Linked DNA regions of Tardiphaga sp. 709. The main gene of each other region encodes a partner of the protein of the gene in region 2 in a complex. Links are inferred from orthologs where the notes say so. Each region holds a gene or a part of one and is shown on either strand. Other genes may lie near its edges. The genes, in order: rplL and rplS.

The links.
Region 1: rplS (region 2) and rplL share a complex: the UniProt entries of both Escherichia coli proteins name them as parts of the 50S ribosomal subunit. The link is inferred for Tardiphaga sp. 709 from one-to-one orthologs.

Annotation. Positions count from the first base shown.
Region 1 is NZ_CP135529.1:1,107,084-1,110,183, reverse strand. Bases 318-3,100 are described here. They hold rplL (50S ribosomal protein L7/L12), read left to right. Parts: upstream 318-1,413; coding sequence 1,414-1,788; downstream 1,789-3,100. Other genes in these bases: rpoB (DNA-directed RNA polymerase subunit beta), read left to right, coding at 2,216-3,100; rplJ (50S ribosomal protein L10), read left to right, coding at 841-1,359. In the rest of the region: RSO67_RS05760 (Isoquinoline 1-oxidoreductase subunit), read left to right, coding at 1-183. UniProt on the Escherichia coli protein: The binding site for several of the GTPase factors involved in protein synthesis (IF-2, EF-Tu, EF-G and RF3). Is thus essential for accurate translation.
Region 2 is NZ_CP135529.1:3,788,689-3,792,000, forward strand. The notes cover bases 318-3,312. They hold rplS (50S ribosomal protein L19), read left to right. Parts: upstream 318-1,613; coding sequence 1,614-2,012; downstream 2,013-3,312. Other genes in these bases: RSO67_RS18530 (helix-turn-helix domain-containing protein), read left to right, coding at 318-688; trmD (tRNA (guanosine(37)-N1)-methyltransferase TrmD), read left to right, coding at 739-1,491; RSO67_RS18545 (hypothetical protein), read left to right, coding at 2,029-2,253; leuC (3-isopropylmalate dehydratase large subunit), read left to right, coding at 2,367-3,312. Also shown: RSO67_RS18525 (SDR family oxidoreductase), read right to left, coding at 1-121; more of RSO67_RS18530, read left to right, coding at 254-317. UniProt on the Escherichia coli protein: This protein is located at the 30S-50S ribosomal subunit interface and may play a role in the structure and function of the aminoacyl-tRNA binding site.

The DNA.
Region 1 (3,100 bases), 2.7 Mb from region 2 along the record:
GACAAGGAGCGCAATGGCGGCAAGGACATGGCCGCGCTTGTGAAGCACATGGCCGAAGACGAACTGGTCGGCTGGGGCTGGCATCCCGGTGGCAACCGGACCCCGGCGCCGGGTACCCAGAAGCAGTTCGGTGAGCTGATCAAGGCCTGGGCCGATGCCGGAGCGGCCTGCCCGAAGGGGTGATATAGACGGGAAGTGGAGCCGGCTCGGCCGGTTCCGCTTTTGCGCTCCGGGCGCCTAAAAGGTTCCCCTGCAGAAAAGATGCCACATCGGCATTTCGCGCTTGGCAACACGAAAAAGACTCGTTAAACAACCGTTTCCGGGCGGGCTGGCTGGTAGCTGGCGCGTCTGTGTTCGCACTCCGACAACCCACATCGCAGGAGACTTTTCCTTTCAGGCTATCCATACGGATCGCTCGAAGGGGATGGGACGCGCGACGCGGATTTGAGGAAGGCGGGCAGGGGTCACCAATAAGTCAGATGATGGCTTATCGATGATCTTGAATCCTGTCCGAGACTGCTGGCGCCTTAGATAAACGCAAGTTTCATCAACGGCTTAATCGTAAAACTTGATGCAGCCAGCATAGACGGGTGAAGACTGGATTTCGCCAATGTCGTTTTGTGCGACATGACGCGTATTTGGTTCGAACCTCGACACCCCGCGCCAGTGCTGGTTCGCCAGGAAGGTTCGGGAGGGCAGGCTATCATATCGTCTCGCCCGACGTGTCTTTGGACTGCGTGTTTTAATGAGCACGTGTCTTGAGGTCAGGTTCAGGTGGGGCGGTGGGTGTAACCCGGCGGTCCTATCTCGATAGAGGCCGCCAACCGGAGAGAGCTTGCTGTGGAAAGAGCGGCTAAAAAGGACGCGGTCGACGCGCTGAACGGGGTCTTCAAGACCACCAGCGTTGCGGTCGTCGCCCATTATTCCGGCCTCACCGTTGCCCAGATGCAGAATCTGCGTTCGCAGATGAAGCTGGCCGGCGCCTCGGTGAAGGTCTCGAAGAACCGTCTCGCCAAAATTGCTCTTGAAGGCACGGATGTTGCTGCCATCGGTTCCCTGTTGAAGGGCCCGACTGTGATCGCCACCTCGGACGATCCGGTAGCGGCACCGAAGGTTGCCGTCGAATTTGCCAAGGCGAACGAGAAGTTCATCATCCTTGGCGGCTCGATGGGTAAAACCGTCCTGAACGTCGACAGCGTCAAGGCTCTGGCCGCGCTGCCCTCGCTCGACGAACTGCGCGCGAAGATCCTCGGCCTCCTTGTGGCGCCGGCGACCAAGATCGCTCAGCTCTCGACAGCTCCCGCGGCGAAGCTCGCGCGTGTTGTTCAGGCTTATGCCTCAAAGAGCGAAGCGGCCTGACGCCCTTCGCATTCAAACCCTGGTTCGAACCAAATACGCTTAAGGAAATAGACAATGGCTGACCTACAGAAAATCGTTGACGATCTCTCGAGCCTGACCGTGCTCGAAGCTGCCGACCTCGCCAAGATGCTCGAAGAAAAGTGGGGCGTTTCGGCTGCTGCTGCTGTTGCAGTTGCTGGTCCGGCTGCTGGTGCCGGTGCCGCCGCAGTTGAAGAAAAGACCGACTTCACTGTCGTTCTCGCCGCCGCAGGCGACAAGAAGATCGAAGTCATCAAGGAAGTCCGTGCGATCACGGGTCTTGGCCTCAAGGAAGCCAAGGACCTGGTCGAAGGTGCGCCGAAGCCCCTCAAGGAAGGCGTTGCCAAGGACGAAGCCGAAAAGATCAAGGCTCAGCTCGAGAAGGCTGGCGCCAAGGTCGAGCTCAAGTAAGACCCTTTGGGTTCCCTCGAGGAGCGGCTTTCTTGGCCGCTCTTCGAACGGGAACCCGATGTACTACACAGGAATGTGTGGGGATGCGCTGGGAACCACCCTCGAATCTCCATGATTGCCATCCCATATCGGGACGGCAGCACGAAAACGCGGTCTGACAGCAGGAGCGGCGACGCCTCTGGTTAAGCCGTTGGGAGACAGGCAATTTCGGGCTTTTCGGTCCGTAGCTAGACGGTTTGGACGGGCGAGATGCAGTCGGGCATCGCGCACGTCGTTTTGCGTTCTGCGATTCAAATGCTCAGGAGGGGGATTTTGTTCCTCATGTTGAGCGCCGAATTCGGGGCGTTCTTGGAAATTCAACCCGGAGGCGATGGCAGTCGCGCTCTGGAAGGTTCGCCCCTTTCGGGCGACGCAATGAGAGGCCACGATGGGTCAGCAGACGTTCACAGGTCGCAAGCGCGTTCGCAAGTTCTTCGGTCATATTAAAGAAGTCGCAGAGATGCCGAACCTCATCGAGGTTCAGAAGGCGTCCTACGACCAGTTCCTGATGGTCGATGAGCCGACCGGCGGTCGCCTCGACGAAGGTCTGCAGGCTGTTTTCCGTTCGGTGTTTCCGATCTCGGATTTCTCGGGCACCTCGATGCTGGAATTCGTGCGCTACGAATTCGAGCCGCCGAAATATGACGTTGATGAGTGCCGTCAGCGCGGCATGACCTATGCTGCGCCGCTGAAGGTGACGCTGCGCCTGATCGTGTTCGATATCGACGAAGAAACCGGCGCCAAGTCCGTCAAGGACATCAAGGAGCAGGACGTCTACATGGGCGATATCCCGCTCATGACCATGAACGGCACCTTCGTCGTCAACGGCACCGAGCGCGTCATCGTTTCGCAGATGCATCGTTCGCCGGGCGTGTTCTTCGACCACGACAAGGGCAAGACCCATTCGTCGGGCAAGCTGCTGTTCGCCGCCCGCGTGATCCCGTATCGCGGCTCCTGGCTCGACATCGAATTCGACGCCAAGGACATCGTGTTCGCGCGTATCGACCGTCGCCGCAAGATTCCGGTGACGTCGCTGATGTTTGCGCTGGGTCTGGACGGCGAGGAAATCCTCTCGACGTTCTACAAGAAGATCCAGTTCAAGAAGATCAAGGAAGGCTGGCGCGTTCCGTTCGATGCCACCCGTTTCCGTGGCTACTCCACCGTCAACGACCTGATCGATGCCGACACCGGCAAGGTCGTGCTCGAAGCCGGCAAGAAGCTCACCGTGCGCGCTGCCCGTCAGCTCGCCGAGAAGGGCCTCAAGGCGCTGCGT
Region 2 (3,312 bases):
TGGCGGGATCGCGCAGGCCGGCGACGATCTGGCTGGCCGGGACGAGTTTGAGCAGGGCGTCGATGGTGAGGCGACCAAGCTGGCCATTGGCGGCGGTGACGAGAATACGGTGGTTCAACATGGCAAAATTTCCTAAGGTCTCTAATTGACGATAGGTCTTGAATAGAGACTGCCTGATCGTACCGTAAGGAGGCAGTTTTTTATCGCCAGGTTACCTGGAAGTGACCTGCGGTCGGCCGGAAGGAGTCTCCCGATGCCCCAAAAAGCTTCTGACAATGCCCCCTTGTCCACCCGCTTCGACGAATGGCGGGCACGGGGCTTCGATGCCGATGCCTGCCCGGTCCGCAACGTGCTGGACCGCATTGGCGACAAATGGACGTCGCTGCTGCTGGTGGTGCTGGCGGCCCGGCCGCATCGTTTCAGCGAGCTGCATCGTGCGGTACCGGATATTTCCAAGCGCATGCTGACCCAGTCGCTGCGTGACCTGCAGCGCGATGGGCTGATCACCCGCCACGTCTTCCCGACCAAGCCCCCCTCGGTGGAGTATCGCCTGTCGCCGCTCGGCCAGTCCGCGATGGCGCCGCTGGCGGGCCTGATCGACTGGGCGGAACGTAGTTTTGAGGAGATCAAGGCGTCGCGCGCCGCGTTCGATGCCGGCGACACCAGCGAGCAGATGTCGGCGGCTTGAACGGGCTCGCGGGGGTTTGACGCCTCGCGCCGGACGCGCGATGGAAAGCCATGATTATCGAACCCACACCATGGCGCGCGACGGTGCTGACGCTGTTTCCCGAAATGTTTCCGGGACCGCTCGGCATCAGCCTCGCAGGCAAGGCGCTGGCTTCCGGCCTGTGGGCGCTGGAGCCGCGCGATATCCGTGCATCGGCCACCGACAAGCATCGCAGCGTCGATGACACGCCGGCGGGCGGGGGGCCGGGCATGGTGCTGCGGGCCGATGTGCTGGCGGCGGCGATCGATGCGGCAGATGCGCAAGACCGCCCCAGGCTCGTCATGAGCCCCCGCGGTCGGCCATTGACCCAGGCGCGGGTGGCGGAACTGGCCGCGGGGCGGGGGCCGCTGATCGTCTGTGGCCGCTTTGAGGGCATCGATCAGCGCGTCATCGATGCGCGGGGGCTCGAGGAAGTCTCGATCGGCGACTATGTCCTGTCCGGCGGGGAAATCGCTGCCATGACGCTGATCGATGCCTGCGTGCGGCTTCTGCCGGGGGTTATGGGCAAGCTGGCGTCTGGAACCGATGAGAGCTTCTCCGACGGGCTACTGGAATACCCGCAATATACCCGCCCGCAGGCCTTCGAGGGCCGTCAGATCCCGGATGTCCTGATTTCGGGCGACCATGCGAAGGTTGCCAAATGGCGGCTGGCCGAGGCGGAGGCGCTTACCCAAGAGCGCCGGCCGGATTTATGGGCGGCTCGCCCGAAAGCCCCGGAATCGGGCAGAAAGCGAAAACCGCCAAAAATCACGACGGGTGAGTGACAGAGACGGGTGACAACGGCTTCGCTTTCCCGTATAGCAGCGCCAAATCCGTGCAATGGCAGGGTAAGAGTTTCGAGCGCAGCCCGCGCAACGTCTGGGCGCGCCGCCGATGGAGATTTTCGATGAACCTGATTCAGACGCTTGAAAAAGAGCAGTTCGACCGCCTTTCCGCCACCAAGTCGATCCCGGAATTCGGTCCCGGCGACACCCTCATCGTCAACGTGAAGGTTGTCGAAGGCGAGCGCTCCCGCGTTCAGGCCTACGAAGGCGTTTGCATCGGCCGTAACGGCGGTGGCATCAATGAGAGCTTCACCGTTCGCAAGATCTCCTACGGCGAGGGTGTCGAGCGCGTGTTCCCGCTGCTCTCCCCGATGATCGACTCGATCAAGGTTGTGCGCCGCGGCAAGGTGCGTCGCGCCAAGCTGTATTACCTGCGCGATCTGCGCGGCAAGTCGGCCCGTATCGTCGAGAAGAAGACCGAGCGTCCGGCCAAGGTCGCGGCTGTGGCTGCAGCGAAGTAATTTTCCGCATCATCGAATGTGCGAGACGAAGAGCGCGGCGCAAGCCGCGCTTTTTTGTGATGTGAAGACTGCATACCTCGGTCGCATTGGCGTCGTGATCGCCGAGTGCTATATGACTGGAATGTTTCTAGACCTGCACCAGCACGCATTGCGCATCGTCATCGACGATCATAGCCGGCTGCCCGGTCGCTTCTTCGGTCGCTTCACCACGTCGATCGTGGGTGCGCTTAGAAGCGCGTGAGCAATCTCACGCGTTTCTTTCCCCGTTTCTCAGTTGCGCGCTTTGCGCCGCCGATGCGGCAGATCATTTAGCAGCACGCAACTGGCCCACGTTTTCTTTTGAGGCCTGATCTCATGACTGACTCTGCAAAGCCCACCACCCTGTACGACAAGATCTGGAACGACCATTTGGTCGAGGAAGCCGCCGACGGCACCTGCCTGCTTTATATCGACCGCCATCTGGTGCACGAAGTGACGAGCCCGCAGGCCTTCGAAGGTCTGCGTGCTGCCGGCCGCCGTGTGCATGCGCCGGAGAAGACGCTCGCTGTCGTCGATCACAACGTGCCGACCACCGATCGCACAAAGCCTAACCCCGATCCGGAAAGCACCGAGCAGATCGCGACGCTGGCCGAAAACGTGCGGGAATTCGGCATCGAATATTACAACGAGTTCGATAAGCGCCAAGGCATCGTTCATGTCATCGGCCCCGAGCAGGGCTTTACGCTGCCGGGCACGACGATCGTTTGCGGCGACAGCCACACCTCGACGCATGGCGCATTCGGCGCGCTGGCGCACGGCATCGGCACGTCGGAAGTCGAGCACGTGCTGGCAACGCAGACGCTGATCCAGAAGAAAGCGAAGAACATGCGCGCCACCGTCGATGGCAAGTTGCCCGACGGCGTCACCGGCAAGGACATCATCCTGGCCATCATCGGCGAGATCGGCACCGCCGGCGGCACCGGCTATGTGCTGGAATATGCCGGCGAGGCGATCCGCGCGCTGTCGATGGAAGGCCGCATGACGGTCTGCAACATGTCAATTGAGGGCGGCGCCCGCGCCGGCCTGATTGCGCCCGACGAGAAGGCCTATGAATTCCTCAAGGGTCGCCCGATGTCGCCGAAGGGCGAGATGTGGGAACAGGCTGTGCGTTACTGGGAAACACTGCGCTCCGACGAAGGCGCGCATTTCGATCACGAGATTCGTCTCGATGCGGCGAAGCTGCCGCCGATCGTCACCTGGGGCACGTCGCCTGAGGACGTCATCTCGATCTCCGGCAAGGTGCCGAACCCGGCGGACATCG